Regions from separate parts of the Arthrobacter sp. TJ-178 genome, predicted to be linked through region 1. Evidence: riboswitches for the same ligand, from Rfam matches in the RefSeq annotation. Region 1 holds a riboswitch; each other region holds the start of a gene.
What was found. A riboswitch is a leader RNA that binds a small molecule or an ion and turns the genes downstream of it on or off. The one in region 1 is predicted to bind S-adenosylmethionine.
Positions count from the first base shown of each region.

Region 1 (4,203 bases):
ACCCTCGCCGGCGGCGAATTCCCGGGTGCCGGCGAAGACTGAGCGGTAAGGAACCTCGTCCGCTTCCTGTTCCTCGGCCACAACCGTGGCCTCCTTGTCGATGCCGGCGTCGATCGCGGTGGACTGGAACATGAAACCGGCATCCACGTCCGCCAGGGTCTGGCTCAGTGATAACTGGTCCACCTCCACAAAGGACAGGTTCCGCGGGTTTGCGGTGATGTCCTGCTGCGAGGCGTTGACCACCGTGACGCCGTCGGACAGTTCCAGCAGGCCGTGGGCGCGGAGCATGAACAGGGCGCGGCCGTTGTTGGCGGGATCCACCGGGATGCTGATGGTCGCACCGTCGGGCAGGTCGGCCAACGCAGCGTGCCGGCGGGAGTACAGCACCGCCGGCGAATTACGGATATAGAACAGGGGCACCAGATCCAGGCCCTTGTCCCGGTTGAACTGCGCCAGATAAGCCATGTGCTGGAAGCAGTTGGCGTCCGCCTCACCGTTGGCCACCGCAATGTTGGGCTGATTGATGTCATTGACGAAGGTTGGCTGCAGCTTCCAGCCCTTTTCCGCGAGGAGCCGGCCGGCGATGCCCACCGGTTCCTCATAAACCTTCACCTGCGAGGAAATGAGACGAATGGTCCGTTCGTCGGTGCCGGCATCGGCGGAACGGAATCCGCAGCCGGCCAGGACTGGCGCGGCAGCCCCGGCAGCCGCGAGGTAGGCAAGCAGGGTGCGGCGGCTTAGTGCGGGCGGAGCAGAACTGTTTTTGGGTGTGATGGAGTGCAACGTGTCCTCTTCAAAAGTTGGAGTGCGAGCGCTGAAAGGGATCAGCGGCGGGTCATACGCGCTTGTCGGCGCGGCGGGAGATCCAGGAACCACTCAGCTGCACGGCCTGCACCAGAAGGACCATGAGCACAATGGCGGTGACCATCAGCCCGGTTTCGTAGCGGTAGTAGCCGTAGCGGATGGCGAAGTCGCCAATCCCGCCGCCGCCCACCAGCCCGGCCATGGCGGAGTAGGAGATGAAGCTGACGGTCATGATGGTCACCGAGCTGATCAGGCCCGGGCGGGCCTCGACGAGCAGTACGTCGCGGACGATCTGCAGCCGGCCGGCTCCCATCGAACGCGCCGCTTCCACCACGCCGCCGCCCAGCGAGGTGATGTTCTGTTCCACGAAGCGGGCAAAGTAGGGCACCGCGTTGATGGTCAGCGGCACGATCACGGCTGCCGTGCCGATGGTGGTTCCCACCAGCAGCCGGGTGAGCGGGATGATGGCGATCAGCAGGATAAGGAACGGAAAGGAACGCACCAGGTTCACCAGCGTGTCCAGGATCCGGTGCAGCTTGGGCCGGGGTGACAGTCCGTGGGGTCCGACGGCGTACAGCAGCACCCCCAGCGGGGTCCCCAGCAGCACAGCCAGCGGAATGGCAATGATCAGCATGGTGCCGGTCTCTCCCAGCGCGGCCAGCAGTTCGGGCCAGACCTCAAGGATGCGGTCAAACATGGAGGGCCCCCTTGCGGTGGGCTGCGGGCCGCTCAAGCCGGATCTCATCCGACACCAGGTAGCGTCCAATCGACGTGGCAGGGCTGAACCCGGGGCGCTTCAGCTCACTCAGGTTGAACTGTTCCACCACCCGGCCCTCTTCCATGACGGCAACGTTCTCAGCGATGGCTTTGATGACGTTCATTTCATGGGTGACCACCACAATGGTGATGCCAAAGCGGGCGTTGACGTCCGCCAGGTACTGCAGTACCGAGGCCGTGGTCCGGGGGTCGACGGCGGAGGTCGGTTCGTCGCAGAGCAGCACTTTGGGTTTGGTGGCAAGGGCGCGGGCAATGGCGACACGCTGCTTTTGCCCGCCGGAAAGCTTGGCCGGATACGTTCCGGCCTTCTCCGGCAGGTCAACAATTTCCAGTGCTTCCAGCGCACGTTTGCGGCGCTCGGCCGAGTTCCCGATTCCCGCGAACTTCAGCGACAGTTCAACGTTCTGGGCCGCGGTGAGATTGCTGAGCAGGTTGAAGTGCTGGAAGATCATGCCGATGCCGTGGCGGCGTTTGCGCAGCTCCAGCGGTGTGAGGCCCACCAGGTCCACTCCGTCCACCAGCACGCGGCCGGATGTGGGCCGCTCCAGCAGGTTGATGTTGCGCAGCAGCGTGGATTTGCCGGCACCGGAAAACCCGATGATGCCCTGGATGGTTCCGCGGCCGATGTTCAGTGAGACGTTGTCGACGGCGGTCAGTTGCTGCCCGCCGGTGTCAAAGACGGTTGAGACGTTCTCAATCCGGATCATGTGTTCCTCCTGGGTCCAAGCCCGAGAAGAGGTGCCGCCGCAGGCCGGACCGGCGGCGGGTGCGCCGGAGCGCACTGCAGGGGACCGGGCGAAAGCGGGTGCTTCTCCATCGGTCCTGGCGGTAGCACCCTTGCTCCGCAGGATCGCGGAAGGGTTGCTGCGGCGTCACGGAGCCAGGTCTCTCAGCCGCTCTGGATGGTTACAGGTTCCATGGTTGCCGGGGCAGTGCAGATGCGCAATCAGATGTCATGATGCGGCGAAGCATTGCGAATCATGACCTGCCCGGCGTCATCTTGGAGTTCCACAGCGGATGAGGGCGTCCGCGGCAGGGCAAGTGAAAGGTCCGGGGAAAAGAAAGTGTGCCAGGGGCGGCAGCGGGCTACAGGCCGAAGCGCGGTGCCTCGATGACCGGGCAGGTGTTCATGACAACGTCCAGCCCGGCGTCGGCCGCCCGCTGCGCCGCGGCCTCGTCGATGACGCCCAGCTGCAGCCACACGGCTTTGGCCCCCACTTCGATGGCCTGGTCAACGATTGCGCCCACGCGGGAAGAATTCACAAAGCAGTCAACGACGTCGATGTGGCCGGGAACCTCTTTCAGGCTCCGGTAGCCCTTGTTGCCGTGTACGTCGTCGCCCTTGAGGCTCACCGGGATGATCTCCATGCCCAGGTGGTCCTGGATATAGCGGGACACGCCGACGGCGGTGCGCAGCGGATTGTTGGACAGGCCCACCACGGCCCAGCGGCCCTTGTTCTTCAGGAGGGATTCGATAACTGTGGGGTCGTTGACGTGCGGCATCTGCGGTCCTTCGGCGGAGTGCTGGAATGGGGCTCCAGCTTACGCCCGGCCGGCAGAATCAGCCGAGGAAGGATTCGATGGCGTCGGCCAGGGCGGCGTCCGGCACCCGGGAGACATCGCCTTCCACCAGCTGGAACTCTCCCTCGTCCAGGGCATCGGCTGCCCGGCGGGCGAGATCGCGGGTCTCATCCCCGCTGGTGCTTCCGGCAAGGACCAGAACGGGGACCTGGACGCCGCCGAGTCCTTCCAGTTCCGTCTGCATCACCAGCAGCTCGTCCTCGCCTTCATCCAGGGCCAGGGCCGGTTCCAGTGCCACAACGCGGGTGATGACGGCGGATTCCTCGGCTGCCCGCAGAGCCAGGAACGCCCCCGACGCAAAGCCGTAGAGGTCTGCGGTGCCGCCGGCCACCTGCACCACGGCCAGCAGGTCATCGACGTCGGACTCGGCGGTGTACTCCTCGCCGAGCCCGCTCTCACCCAGCCCGCGGCGGTCATACGTATACACCGTGTGGTTCTCGGACAGCAGATTCGCCAGCGCACGGGTGCCGGAGCTGTTCCGGTCCGAGGTCAGCGGATCCACGATCACCAGCGGCGGTCCGTCACCCTGGCGGGACCAGGCGATCTGGGTGCCGTCTGCGGAAAGGGCCATTCCGGAGGCACTGGGGGAAGGTTCCATGACGGACTCCTGCTCGCGGGAGGGGCACTGCGGACCCTTCAAACGTAAGGAGACGCTCCGTCCCCGGTCAATGCCCCCGCTTGGAACCCGGTCCCGGAAGCGGCCCCCGGCTGCCCGGCCCGCAACTGACTGTCCGGCAACTGACCAACCCGCAACTTACCGGCCCGCGGCTGCCGGCGGAAGGAGGCGCCGCGGTGTTCGGAAGGCAGCTTGTCTCCGGCTCCGAACAACTTGTTGCGCAGCGTGCCCGGCGTGTACCCGGTCCGGTAGGCGCCGCGCTTCTGCAGTTCGGGCACCACAAATTCCACGATGTCCTCAAAGGTACCCGGCGTGATGGCGTAGGCCAGGTTGAAGCCGTCGACGTCGGTCTCCTCCTGCCAGCGGATCAACTCCTCCGCGATTTCAGCACCGGAGCCAACCATCCGCGGACCAAGGCCGCCGAT
Region 1 covers NZ_JBZCNK010000001.1:1,287,694-1,291,896, reverse strand. Annotated here, with positions in the region: gene AC4D2Q_RS06215 (MetQ/NlpA family ABC transporter substrate-binding protein) at 1-783, opposite strand, end outside; gene AC4D2Q_RS06210 (methionine ABC transporter permease) at 836-1,501, opposite strand; gene AC4D2Q_RS06205 (methionine ABC transporter ATP-binding protein) at 1,494-2,288, opposite strand; SAM riboswitch class I at 2,392-2,490, opposite strand; gene AC4D2Q_RS06200 (CoA-binding protein) at 2,668-3,084, opposite strand; gene AC4D2Q_RS06195 (alpha/beta fold hydrolase) at 3,143-3,760, opposite strand; gene AC4D2Q_RS06190 (LLM class flavin-dependent oxidoreductase) at 3,799-4,203, opposite strand, start outside.

Region 2 (4,203 bases), on a different contig from region 1:
GTGGGGACCGGCAGATTATAGACAACAAGCCAGTAATCTCCGTCCGGCCCGTCCACTGTAATGGATGCCGGGGTTTGCTCCGGTGTGACGATGTGTTCGAAAGACGTGAGAACCGGCCAATTGCAGTTGCTGCTGCTGGAAGTGGTAACTGGGCTTGAATCAGCGTCCAGTACCTCGATGCTGTAATCCCCGGGCTGGTTGCAGGTGAGGAACACGCTGAAGCTGGTCCCCGGTTCCACCTTCGGCAGATCGAAGGTGCTCCTCCAGGTCCCGGGTTCCTCGAGCACAAGGTTGGCGTTGAGCGGACGCCACTTGGGGTTTTGCTGGAAGTAGCTCTCAAGACTGATGGGATTGTCCGCCCGGAACAGTGCCGTCATGGCCGGGTCATTGGGGACAGGAGGCTCCGTGCTTCCGGGGGGCTGTTCCACGCCGATGCTGCTCCGGCTGGAAGAACGGGCTGAGGGGGACGCCGTGGCGGTCTCCTCGGCAGTGGCCGACGATGTGGCCGGTTTCGAGGAAACGGCCTCGGGCTCCTCCTGGGCGCTGCACCCTGTCAGCACCAAGCCCAGCACCGCTGCGGGAAGCAGGGCCTTATGCATAAACGGCAAATCCGACGCTCTGCCCGGCCTTGCCTTAGTCCGTGATGTTCCATTGGCATTTCTGTTTCTGGTCATCTCCGCTACTTCCTTCCGAAGTAATCCGAAGAACGATAGTGGACCCGGATCCGTATGTAAAGGATTGGTAACGGGCGGCCGCTGTCATAAACCCGTGGAACAATTCCCGGCCCGGTATTTCCGGTGCCGACACATTTCTGCCGGTCAGGCGAATTCGGGAACACCCGGACGGCGAAACGCTGAACCGTGGAATATCAGGGGCTCGTGGGCATCGTCGTGTGAGGCATTGACCATGGACGTGCAGCAGCGGCACCACCACTGTCGAAGCCGACTGTCCCTGGCCGGCTGTTTCCCCTCCGGTTAGTCCGGTTCCCTCCGGTTTGGGATAAATCAACCGGTTCGCAGCCGGAGGGATTTCCCAAACCGGAGGGATTTCCCAAAGTGGCCGGAATTTCCCAAACCGGCTGGGATTTCCTGCCGGTGTTGCCCAGCGAACTCAGGCGAAGGACGGGACACCCAGGTGCCGAAACGCTGAACCGTGGAAGACCAGCGGCTCATGGGCATCGTCGTGGGCGGCATGGCCGTGCACCCGCAGCAGCACCACCGAATGGTCCCCGGCGGGAATTTCGGTCTCCACGGAGCACTCCAGCCACAGGGCAGCCCGGTCCAGGAACAGGGAGCCGGAGTCGTCAGTGTGCAGGTTAAGGCCGGCAAAACGGTCGCCGGACCTGGACGCAATTTGCCGGCAGATGCCCTCGTGCCCGGAACCCAAAACGGAGACTCCGATCCTGGCCGCGCCCCGCAGAAGCGGCCAGGTCCGGGACGTGTTCTGCACGGCAAACAGCACCAGCGGCGGATCCATGGAAACGCCCACGGTAAAGGATGAAGCAACAATGCCCTGCGGTTCGCCGTCCACCACGGCGCACAGAGCGGCAATGCCGGAGGGGAATCGGGAGAAGGCCCGGCGCAGGGCTGCGGGCTGAAGGTCGGTTGTGAGAGTCATGCGGAAATGGTCCTCTGCCTCAAGCGTCCGGCCGCCGCGACGAACACGGCAGCGAAACGCAGTACTTGCCGGACCGGTTGGAACAACCGGCGGCCGAATCGTCACCTGGAGCACCCCGCTACGGCGAGAGGGTTGCCGCCCAGCCGGCCAGGGCCTGTGGCTGGAACTCATGATTCTGGTTCCACGGTAGGTCCGGCAGCACAGCCGCGCAAACCCCCGCCACAGTTCGTAAAACTCCGCTTCATAAAACTCCCGCACCCAAAGGGATACAGTTTTCACCATGAGACAGCGGTGGTTTAAACAGGTGGACGTTTTTGGCAGCGAACCGTATTTGGGCAACCCCCTGGCTGTGGTGCTGGAAGCGGAGGGACTCACCGACGCGGAAATGGCGTCCTTCGCACGCTGGACCAACCTGTCCGAAACAACGTTCGTGCTGCCGCCCACGGTGGACGGCGCCGACTACCGGGTGCGGATCTTCACCCCGGGCGGGGAACTCCCGTTCGCCGGACACCCCACTCTGGGAACATGCCACGCGTGGCTGGAGACCGGGGCCAAGCGCCGCTATCCCGACGTCGTTGTCCAGGAATGCGGCATAGGCCTGGTGACGCTGCACGCCAATGCCGGCATCGCCGCGTTTGCCGCCCCGCCGCTGCAGCGCTCGGGCCCGCTGGAGGAAGAAATCCTGGACCAGGCGCGGCGTGCCCTGAACCTGGAACCGGGGCAGGTGCTGGCTTCCAACTGGATTGACAACGGACCCGGCTGGCTCGGACTCCTGCTGCCCGATGCCGCGACTGTCCTGGACCTGAGACCGGACCCCACCATCATGGGCAACCTGCGCGTGGGAGTGATCGGCGCGCAGCCGGCGGACGCTGAAACGGACTTTGAAGTGCGCGCCTTCGTGCCGGGACTGGGCGTTGCCGAGGATCCGGTGACCGGAAGCCTCAATGCTGGCCTGGCCCAGTGGCTGATCGGAGCCTCACTGGCGCCCGAACGCTACGTCGTCACGCAGGGAACTGCCGTCCAGCGCTCCGGCCGGGTGCGGGTCTTCACGCGCGACGGCAAAATCTGGGTGGGCGGCTCCACCGTCACCTGCATTGACGGCACGCTCACGCTGTAAGCGGGAACCATGTTCACCCTGGACTCGCTGTCTCTTCCGATCCTCGGCGCGCCGATGGCCGGAGGTCCCTCCACACCCGAGCTGGCCGCGGCCGTCAGCAATGCGGGCGGACTCGGCTTCCTGGCGGCCGGCTATAAGAGCCCTGCCGCTGTCCGCGATCAGATCACCCGGACCCGCCAATCGACCCGGCGGCCTTTCGGAGTGAATATCTTTGTGCCTGATCATGCCAATACGTACGCCGCAACGTCGGAGGAGAAGCAGGCCGGAAAGCTCGCGGCCTCGCTGGCCTACCGCGAAAGCCTGGCCGCAGCCCGGGAAGCTCCGGCCGGAACGGTAATTCCCGAACCCGGGTTTCCCGATCCGCAGGACGACGACGGCTGGCACGCCAAACTGGAGCTGGTCCTGCGGGAACAGGTTCCCGCAGTGTCCTTCACCTTCGGGCTGCCGGGGCCCGACGTGTTCGCGGAGCTTGCCGGACGGGACATCTGCACGGTGGTGACGGTCACCGACGAACATGAGGCCCGTGCCGCCGCCGCAGCCGGTGCGCATCTGCTGTGTGTGCAGGGTCCGGAGGCCGGCGGGCACCGCGGAACCCTGGACAGCGCCGCAGTCCCCGGACAAGCTGCGCTGCCGGAGCTCCTCGGTGCAGTGAGGGATGCCTGCCCGCTGCCGCTGGTGGCTGCCGGCGGAATTTCCACCCGGCACGGTGCCGCTGCGGCCCTCGCCGCCGGGGCCTCGGCGGTTCAGGTGGGAACCCTGCTGCTGCTCGCCAATGAGGCGGGCACCTCCGTGGTGCACCGGACTGCCCTCCGCGATGCCGTGCTGGGACACAGGGACCCGCGCACCTCGGTTACCCGTGCCTTCTCCGGCCGTCCGGCCCGCGGACTGACCAACGGCTTCATGCGCGCCCATCCGGATGCCCCGGACGCCTATCCGTTTCTGAACCAGATCACCGGGCCGCTCCGTGCAGCAGCAGCGGCTTCCGGGGACCCCGAGGGAGTGAGCCTGTGGGCGGGAACAGGCTACCGGCACGCGGTTGAAGAGCCCGCACAGGCCAGCGTCCGCCGGTTGTTCCCCGGGTGAGACTGCAGGACGGAAGCCTCAGGGCACCGTAATCCGGATGGAAACCGAGCAGGCATCCTTCGCCGCCTGAGCCAGTACGGCCAGCTTGGGGTCCTGGACATCGAGGGGCTGCAGCCGCGGCAGGCTGCTCCACCGAGCAAATACCTTCTGCCGGGCCAGCAGTTCAGTCAGCGACCGGTCTCCGCCGAATACGAGGTATTCCGGCGGATGGTCGGCGAAAAGCCGCGCAGCCTGCTCGGCGGCGGTCTCCACCAGCGCGTCCGCCTGGTTGGCCCGGCGCCGGGCAAAACGCTGCTGCGACCCGCCGCCGGCCGCGGTCCGGGACTGTACGTACCGGTTGCCGGCCTTGGACGCGAGCAGCAGCCCCTCACGGGCCACGCCGGCGG
Region 2 covers NZ_JBZCNK010000004.1:95,522-99,724, reverse strand. Annotated here, with positions in the region: gene AC4D2Q_RS12015 (hypothetical protein) at 1-599, opposite strand, end outside; gene AC4D2Q_RS12010 (flavin reductase family protein) at 1,111-1,617, opposite strand; SAM riboswitch class IV at 1,674-1,792, opposite strand; gene AC4D2Q_RS12005 (PhzF family phenazine biosynthesis protein) at 1,898-2,734, shown strand; gene AC4D2Q_RS12000 (nitronate monooxygenase) at 2,744-3,817, shown strand; gene AC4D2Q_RS11995 (acVLRF1 family peptidyl-tRNA hydrolase) at 3,836-4,203, opposite strand, start outside.
Region 2: another riboswitch for S-adenosylmethionine. It lies ahead of AC4D2Q_RS12010 (flavin reductase family protein); the one in region 1 lies ahead of AC4D2Q_RS06205 (methionine ABC transporter ATP-binding protein).

Region 3 (4,203 bases), 670 kb from region 1:
CCTTCGCCGCGGACTTCCGGATTGGCACACCCCGCGTCAAGATCGGCAACCCGGAAACCTCGCTGGGGATCCTGGCAGCCGCCGGCGCGGGCTGGCGGCTGAAGGAACTTGTGGGCGAACCGCTGGCCAAGGAGATCCTGCTGGCCGGACGGGTGCTGAACGCCGAGGAAGCGCTGGCCGCGCACCTGGTCACCGAGCTCGCCGAACCGGAAGACCTGCTGACCGCAGCACAGGCGCTGGCTGACCGGATTGCCCGCCAGGATCCGCTGGCGGTCCGGCTCACCAAAACCGTGTTCGCAGCCCCGGCGGATGCCCACCCCGCCATCGACAATTTGGCGCAGGGAATTCTGTTTGAATCGCAGGCCAAGTTTGACCGCATGTCAGCGTTCCTTGAGAGGAAGAAAAAGTAATGGCAGTTCCCTCCACAGTAGGAGTGCTCGGCGGCGGCCGGATGGGGGCGGGCATTGCGCACGCCTTCTGCACCGCGGGAGCCGCCGTCGTCGTCGTGGAGCGCGACGACGACGCCGCCTCCGCCGCCTACGACCGCGTGGCGTCCGCGCTGGCGAAAAGCGTTGAACGCGCCACCGTTTCCGAAAGCCTGGCCGACCTGACCGCGCGGCTGTCCGTGTCCACCGACTACGCCGCTTTTGCTGCGGCCGGGCTGGTGGTGGAAGCGGTGCCGGAGGACTTTGGCCTCAAGGGCGCTGCCCTGGCCGCGGTCGAGGAACAGCTGGCACCGGAGGCCTGGCTGGCATCCAACACGTCCTCGCTGTCCGTCACCGAGCTGGCACAAAAGCTGCAGCGTCCGGAACGGTTCTGCGGCCTGCATTTCTTCAACCCGGTGCCGGCCTCCGCCCTGATCGAAGTGGTGCTGGGCAAGCAGACCTCCGAAGAGCTGGCCGAAGCCGCCGCTTCCTGGGCCCGGGATCTGGGAAAGACACCCGTCACCGTCAATGACGCCCCGGGCTTTGCCAGCTCGCGGCTGGGCGTGGCGATTGCCCTGGAAGCCATGCGCATGGTTGAAGAGGGCGTGGCCTCCGCCGAAGACATCGACGCCGCCATGGTGCTGGGCTACAAGCACCCCACCGGCCCGCTGCGCACCACCGACATCGTGGGCCTGGATGTGCGCCTGGGCATCGCCGAGTATCTGGCGTCCACGCTCGGCCCGCGCTTCGAACCGCCGCAGATCCTCCGTGACAAGGTGGCCCGCGGGGAGCTCGGCCGCAAATCCGGCAAGGGCTTCTTTGACTGGTCCTAGCCGGCTGTCATGAGCAGCCGCGACGTTCACTGGGAGGGCGCCGCCAACGCACGGGACCTGGGCGGGATCCCGGTCGCCGGCGGCGGCGCCGTCCCCCCGGGCCGGATCTTCCGCATGGGGCGGTCCGAATGGCTCACCACGCGCGGCTGGGAACAGGCCCGCGCCGCGGGAGTCCGCACCGTCGTCGACCTCCGCAACGAAGAGGAGCAGGGACGCAGGGACACCGATCCGTTGCCGGATGCGGAGGCTGCCGCAGGAATCACGTTCCTCACCCGGCCCACGCAGGAAGCGAAGGATCCGGAGTTCACCGCGCTCACCGGCCCCTACATGGACTCCCCGCGCTTCTACCGGGAGAACCTGCGCCGCTGGCCGGAGAAAATCGCCGCTGTTCTGCGTGCCATAGCGGAGGCCGGTGACGGTGGGGTGGTGATCCACTGCTCTGCCGGGCGGGACCGCACCGGACTCATCGCCATGCTGCTGCTGCAGCTGGCCGGGGCCTCGCCCGAAGCCATTGCCGACGATTACGAGCAGGCGGTCCGCGGCATCAACGCCTTCCACTCCACGCAGCCGCATCCGCGGGAAAAACCGCTGACGGCGGAGCAGGAAGACGCGCGGGTGGCAGACGGCCGGAAGGAACTGCTCCGCGCCCTGGACGGTTTTGACGCGGAGCAGTACCTGCGCTCAGCGGGGCTTAGCCCCGCTGAGCTTGGGCGTCTTCGGAGTCGTTTGCGTTGAGCTGTTTACAGGGATGGACCCTTTCCGGCGTCGCCAAGTAGAAAAAAGAGCGCCGTGCGGGGCTGTCAAAGCCTCCGGGCACCAGCAGCGACGAATAGCGTGCGCACCACTGCACCTGGCCGTTGGAATGGGCCAGCGCCTGCGCCAGGGAGGGCAGGTCGTGGAACCACATCAGCTGCTGCTCGCCGTCCACGACCAACTGGATCAGGTCCAGATCGAGATCGACGTAGGCCTGGGCATCCACCCAGTCATCGTAAACAGCCAGGCGCTTGCCGTGAATGAGGTGGACGTTGTGGCCGGGGGTGTAGCTGATGCAGCGGGCGCCACTGGAGATACTCACAGTGTGTTCCTTTACGGTTTGTCCTTGCCCGCACCGGTTGGCCGCGGGCCGCTTCGTCATCCGAACCACCCGCCGAACAGTGGGGTTGGTGTGAGGCCAGTCGGAGCTTTTACAGACCCGGATTCCTCCGGGCATGTTGGCCACCTCTCGTGAAGCTGAGACAACCATAGCGCATGCCGGTGACAGTCGGGAACTGTCACCGGACCGGAGGCATCAGCGCCAGCCCGCCGCGGGCGCCACGTGCTTCACCAGGCTCTCCAGCAGCTGCGCGTTGTATTCCACGCCCAGCTGGTTCGGCACCGTAATAAGCACGGTGTCGGCGGCTTGGACCGCGGCATCGGCAGCAAGCTGCGCGGCGATTACATCCGGTTCACCGATGTAGCTCTTGCCGAACCGGGCCAGTCCGCCGTCCAGCCGGCCCACCTGGTCACGGGAATCCGTCTGGGCCCGCAGCCCGAAGTACCGGTGGTCGGTCTCGGTCACCAGCGGAATGACGCTACGGCTGACCGAGACAAGCCCGGTGCCTTCATGGCCGGCGTCGGCCCGCGCTTCGCGGAACACCTGAATCTGCTCCGCCTGGAGCTGGTCAAAGGGCACCCCGGTGTCCTCCGTGAGCAGAGTGGAGCTCATCAGGTTCATGCCCTGCTCGCCGGTCCACTTGGCGGTGGCCCGCGTTCCGGATCCCCACCAGATTCGTTCGCTGAGCCCAGGGGACTGCGGTTCAACCGCCAGCGTTCCGGAGCTGCCGGTCATGACCGGATCGGCTGAGGCCAGGCCTGCGCCGGCAATCGCTGCACGGAACACCAGGGTGTGCTTGCGTGCCTCGTCCGCGTCGGTGCTTCCCGCATCCGGAACATAGCCAAAGGCCTCGTAACCGCGCAGAGCCGGCTCGGGGGAACCGCGGCTCAGGCCCAGCTGCAGCCTGCCGCCGCTGATCAAATCCGTGGCCGCGGCTTCTTCCGCGAGATACAGCGGATTTTCATAACGCATGTCGATGACCGCCGTACCCAGTTCAATCCGGCTTGTCCGTGCGGCCATGGCGGAAAGCAGCGGGAACGGTGCAGCGAACTGCGGGGCGAAATGGTGAACGCGCAGGAACGCGCCGTCTATCCCCAGCTCCTCCGCCGCAACCGCCAGCTCGACGGTCTGCAGCAGGGCATCCCGGGCGGTACGGACAAAAGAACCCTGCACATCGCGGTAGTGTCCAAAGGACAGGAAACCGATTTTCTTCATGTTCAGGAACAGCACCGGTTTCGGAGGAGATATTCCCGGCTTCCGCCCGGCGGCGGCCGTCAACGGAAAGGCAGACAGCATGCACCTGACCATCGTCCCCGGCATCGGCGGTTCCAACGATGAGCACTGGCAGAGCCGGTGGCAGGCTGACGCTCCGGATATGTCCCGGATTTCGCCGTCGTCGTGGGACGACCCGAACTTGGAGAACTGGATGGATGCGCTGGATGCTGCCGCCGGGTCCCGGAACGGCGACACCATCCTGGTGGCCCACAGCCTTGGCTGCCTGGCTTCCGCGGAGTGGCTGCTGCGCAATCCGGACGGCGCCCGGGGCGTGCTGCTGGTTGCGCCGCCGGACCCGGCCGAGCCCGCCTTCCCGGACACCGCCGGCTCATTCCGCGATCCGAGGCTGGAACCGCTGCCGGTGCCCGGGCTGCTGATCGCCAGCGAGAACGATCCCTACTGCACGCTGCCCGGCGCCCGGCTGCTGGCCCAGGCCTGGAACATTCCGGTGATCGACGCCGGCCCGCTTACCCACATCAACGATGAAAGCGGCATCGGGAACTGGCAGCAGGGCCGGGACCTGCTGACCGCCTTCGCCGCGGGACTGGGCGTTTCCATTCCCCTTACCTGTTAGTCG
Region 3 covers NZ_JBZCNK010000001.1:621,211-625,413, reverse strand. Annotated here, with positions in the region: gene AC4D2Q_RS02950 (enoyl-CoA hydratase/isomerase family protein) at 1-410, shown strand, start outside; gene AC4D2Q_RS02945 (3-hydroxyacyl-CoA dehydrogenase family protein) at 410-1,258, shown strand; gene AC4D2Q_RS02940 (tyrosine-protein phosphatase) at 1,268-1,993, shown strand; gene AC4D2Q_RS02935 (hypothetical protein) at 1,950-2,333, opposite strand; SAM riboswitch class IV at 2,349-2,488, opposite strand; gene AC4D2Q_RS02930 (LLM class flavin-dependent oxidoreductase) at 2,547-3,566, opposite strand; gene AC4D2Q_RS02925 (RBBP9/YdeN family alpha/beta hydrolase) at 3,565-4,200, shown strand.
Region 3: another riboswitch for S-adenosylmethionine. It lies ahead of AC4D2Q_RS02935 (hypothetical protein); the one in region 1 lies ahead of AC4D2Q_RS06205 (methionine ABC transporter ATP-binding protein).

Region 4 (4,203 bases), on a different contig from region 1:
TGGGCGCGGCCAAAGGCGATCTGCTCCGCCGAGCTGGCGGCGGTGCAGGCGATCACTGCGCAGCGCCGCACCCGGCCGGGTTCGGTTACCGCCCATTCCAGGGCCCGGGCGCCGCCCAGCGATCCGCCGAGCACGGTGTGCCAGGAGCCGATCCCCAGCAAATCCGCCAGCCGGGCCTCCGCGCGGACCGAATCCCTGATGGTGACAAACGGAAAGCGCGAACCCCAGGCCAGCCCCTGCGGATCAGCGGACGAAGGGCCGGTGGACCCGTAACAGCCGCCGAGCATGTTGATCGAGACGACAAAGAACCGGTCGGTGTCCACCGTTTTTCCCGGGCCCACCAGGGCATCCCACCAGCCGTCCTCGCCGCTGTCCCCGCGGGCCACATGGGTGCTGCCGGTCAGGGCGTGGGCCACCAGCACGGCATTGGAGGCATCCGGGTTGAGGGTCCCCCATGTCTCGTAGGCCAGGGAAACGGAGGGCAGATACCCGCCGGTTTCCAGGAACAGCTCCCCGATCCGGGCGTGCCGCAGCACCCCGTCCCGGGCCGGGGCGGGGTGCTGCGGCACGGCTGGCCCGGCCGGCCCACCTGGCCCGGACACGGAGCCCGGCACGGAGCCGGTTGCAGCGGTATTGGCAGAAGGGCGCGCCACGCTAACCGTTACGCTCCCTTGGCGGCCCGGAACCCGGCGTCGAGGTCCGCAATAATGTCGTCGATGTGCTCGATGCCCACGGACAGCCGGACCAGTCCGGGGCTGACGCCGGCTGCCAGCTGCGCCTCGGCACCGAGCTGGCTGTGGGTGGTCGACGCCGGATGGATGACCAGGGAGCGCACGTCGCCCACGTTCGCCACATGGGAGTGCAGGTCAAGGGCGTCGACGAAACGCTTGCCGGCGTCGATGCCTCCGGCGATTTCGAAGGAGACAATGGCACCGGTTCCCCGCGGCCCGTACTTGCGCCCGCGCTCAAACCACGGGCTGGATTCCAGCCCCGCATAGGCAACGGAGACGACGTCGTCATGCCCTTCCAGCCAGTTGGCCACCGCGACGGCGTTGCTCACGTGCCGCTCCACGCGCAGGCTCAGGGTTTCCAGGCCCTGGGCAATCAGGAACGCGTTGAAGGGTGACACGGCGGAACCGAGGTCTCGCAGCAGCTGCACCCGGGCCTTAAGGATGTACGCCAGGTTGGCGCCCAGGGCACCGTTGACGCCCAGGTCCCGGGCGTAGACCAGGCCGTTGTAGCTCTCGTCGGGGGTGTTGAAGCCGGGGAACTTCTCCGGGTCGGCACCGAAGTCAAAGTTGCCCGAATCCACGATGACCCCGGCTATGGAAGTGCCGTGACCGCCGAGGTACTTGGTGGCCGAGTGCACCACAATGTCCGCGCCCCATTCAAAGGGGCGGATGAGGTACGGCGTGGAAAGGGTGCTGTCCACGATCAGGGGGATGCCGGCGTCGTGGGCGATGGTGCTGATGCCCTCAAGGTCCAGCACGTCCTGGCGGGGATTGGAGACCACCTCGCCGAAGAATGCCTTGGTGTTGGGCCGCACGGCTGCCCGCCACTGCTCCAGGTCATCCGGGTCGGACACGAAGGTGGTCTCGATACCGAACTTCTTCAGCGTGTGCTTGAGCAGGTTGTACGTGCCGCCGTAGAGGCTGGGGCTGGCCACAATGTGGTCCCCCGCTTCCGCAACGTTCAGGAGGGCGAAGGTTTCAGCGGCCTGGCCGGAGGCGAGCAGCAGCGCCCCGACGCCACCCTCCAGCGAGGCGATCCGGTTCTCCACCGCTTCCTGGGTGGGGTTGCCGATCCGGGTGTAGATGGGCTCCAGCTCAGCCAGGGCAAACCGGTTGGCTGCCGCCTCGGCACTCGGGAAGACGAAGGATGAGGTCTGGTAGATGGGCAGGGCGCGCGCGCCGGTGGCGGCGTCGGGCTCCTGTCCTGCATGGATCTGGCGGGTTTCGAAAGACCAGTTTCCTGACATTGTTTGCTCCCTAGAACCAGGGGCCGCCCCGAGACTTCCGGCCGGAAAAAGGTAACCGGCAGCCACGTGGGACCCGCGCTTGCCCTGAATCCGTTGACGCAGGGCCAGGTCTTCACCCGGGGCACCCCACCGCGGTTGGAGGGTTGCCGGCCAGCAAGCCGGGGCTATCTGCTGGCACTCATGACCTATGCCTCCTATGAAAACGGATTAGCAGCAAGCCCGCAAGGTCTGTGACGGCTCATGTCCTGCCGTGTCGGGGCCCGGAAAAGGGTGGCGTCCCGAGCGGCACGCATGGTCAGTATGCTGTTGATTTCCGCGGAAAGCAGGTGTTCCGAGTAAATTAGGCTCCCCTAAGTCGAGAGGTGAGTCACAACGTGCCATTATGGGCCGCATGCGCTTGGACCATGTATCTTATGCCTGTGAATCCGACGGTCTTCTGGCCACGACTGAGAGGATCGCTGCCGCTCTGGGAGCAGATTTCGTCAAGGGCGGTGTGCATCCCCGTTTCGGAACCCGGAACATGATTCTGCCTCTGGCCAACCATCAGTACGTTGAAGTGGTCGAGGCCCTGAACCACCCGGCGTCGGACAAGGCACCGTTCGGCCAGGCCGTGCGCCAGCGCTCCGAGTGCGGCGGCGGCTGGATGGGCTGGTGTGTTGCCGTGGATGACCTCTCCCCCTTCGAAGAGCGCCTGGGCCGCAATGCCGTACCGGGCAACCGGAAGTTTCCGGACGGCCAGGAGCTGACCTGGCAGCAGATCGGCATCAACGGTCTGATCGCCGACCCGCAGGTGCCGTACATGCTGCGCTGGGATGACGGCACCGAAGCGCTGCACCCGTCCGCCGCGCTGCCCGGAATGCCCGGCGCCGTGAAGCTGGCCTCGCTGACGATCGCCGGTTCCGCAGACCGGGTCGCCCAGTGGCTGGGCACGCCCGTCGAAGAACCGCTGGAAAACGTGGGCGTCACGTGGATTTCACCCAAGGGAACCCCCGGCATCATGTCCGTGTCCTTTAATACGGCCGCGGGTCTCGTCGAGATCTAGTTCTCCGGCCGTTTCGGGAATTCCCGGACGGTATGGGAATTCCCGGACGGTCCGCTGCGTCCGGATTTTCCCAATGTGACCACGTTTTCCCATGGTGTCCGGTTATTGAATTATCCACAGACGTGCCTGCGTCCCTCGCGGACACAATTACCGCGATCCAGTCTTGAGGGATGGATCCCGAACTCTTTTACACCGCCGACGCCGAAACGTACGGCGAAGGGAGGCGTTCCCTGGCTCTGCGGTGCCGTGCCGGTGAACTGACCCGGGTGCGCGACGGCGTGTATATCCGAACCGAAGCTTGGCAGCAGTTGCCGGTGTGGGACCGAGAGCGCATCCGTATCCGAGCGGTGGCGGAAGGGGGACAGGTCAGGCGCGTTCTGGTTCAAGAGTCTGCAGCGGTCATCTGGGGATTGCCTGTTGTCCTCCGCTCCCCCGGCGTTTTGCTGCTGGCGACGGAGTCCTCGCGCGGCCATCGTCGCGGGGATCTCCATTGGGTCGAGCGCCGCCTGCTGGAGCCGCTAACAGTCCGGGAGGGCGTTGCAGTCACGTCCAGAGCCCAGACAGTCCTGGACATGGCTGCGTATCTGGCCTTCGACCGAGCTCTCCCGCCAATGGACCATGTGCTGCGTCGCGACTCAGCCCTCAATCTGGCTGCGCTGGATAAGGAGTCGTTGCGGGACCTTGCTCGGAAGCTTCCCACCGAGTCAAAGCGCCAGCGCGCTCTGCGCGTCATCGAGTGCGCCAATCCACTCGCCGAGTCGGCCGGCGAGTCTTATTCGCGAGCGGTGCTTCTTCGCTACGGGTTCCCATCTCCGCAACTGCAGCACCAGTTCATCACGCCGTCAGGCCGTTTCCGGACAGATTTCTACTGGAAGGACCAGGACCTGGCAGGCGAGTTCGATGGTGCCGTGAAGTATGGACGCGGCGAGAATTCCCTGGCTCCTTCTTGGAAGACGCTTACGGCGGAGAAGGAGCGTGAAGATGCCATCCGAGCAACTGGAACCACGTTTGTCCGGTGGTCCTGGGCCAACATCGCCCTGCCTCCCCATGATCCCCGCAGCCTGGTGCAGCGACTGGCCTACGCCGGGCTCCCGCGGTCACGACCCCGCGGTTAATGTGCCGGCCGTTGTGGGATTTCCCGGTCGCTTAGGGAAAACCCGACCGTTCCGCAGCATCCGGATTA
Region 4 covers NZ_JBZCNK010000002.1:170,623-174,825, forward strand. Annotated here, with positions in the region: gene metX (homoserine O-acetyltransferase MetX) at 1-569, opposite strand, end outside; gene AC4D2Q_RS07155 (bifunctional o-acetylhomoserine/o-acetylserine sulfhydrylase) at 662-1,978, opposite strand; SAM riboswitch class IV at 2,049-2,164, opposite strand; gene AC4D2Q_RS07160 (VOC family protein) at 2,370-3,020, shown strand; gene AC4D2Q_RS07165 (hypothetical protein) at 3,191-4,135, shown strand.
Region 4: another riboswitch for S-adenosylmethionine. It lies ahead of AC4D2Q_RS07155 (bifunctional o-acetylhomoserine/o-acetylserine sulfhydrylase); the one in region 1 lies ahead of AC4D2Q_RS06205 (methionine ABC transporter ATP-binding protein).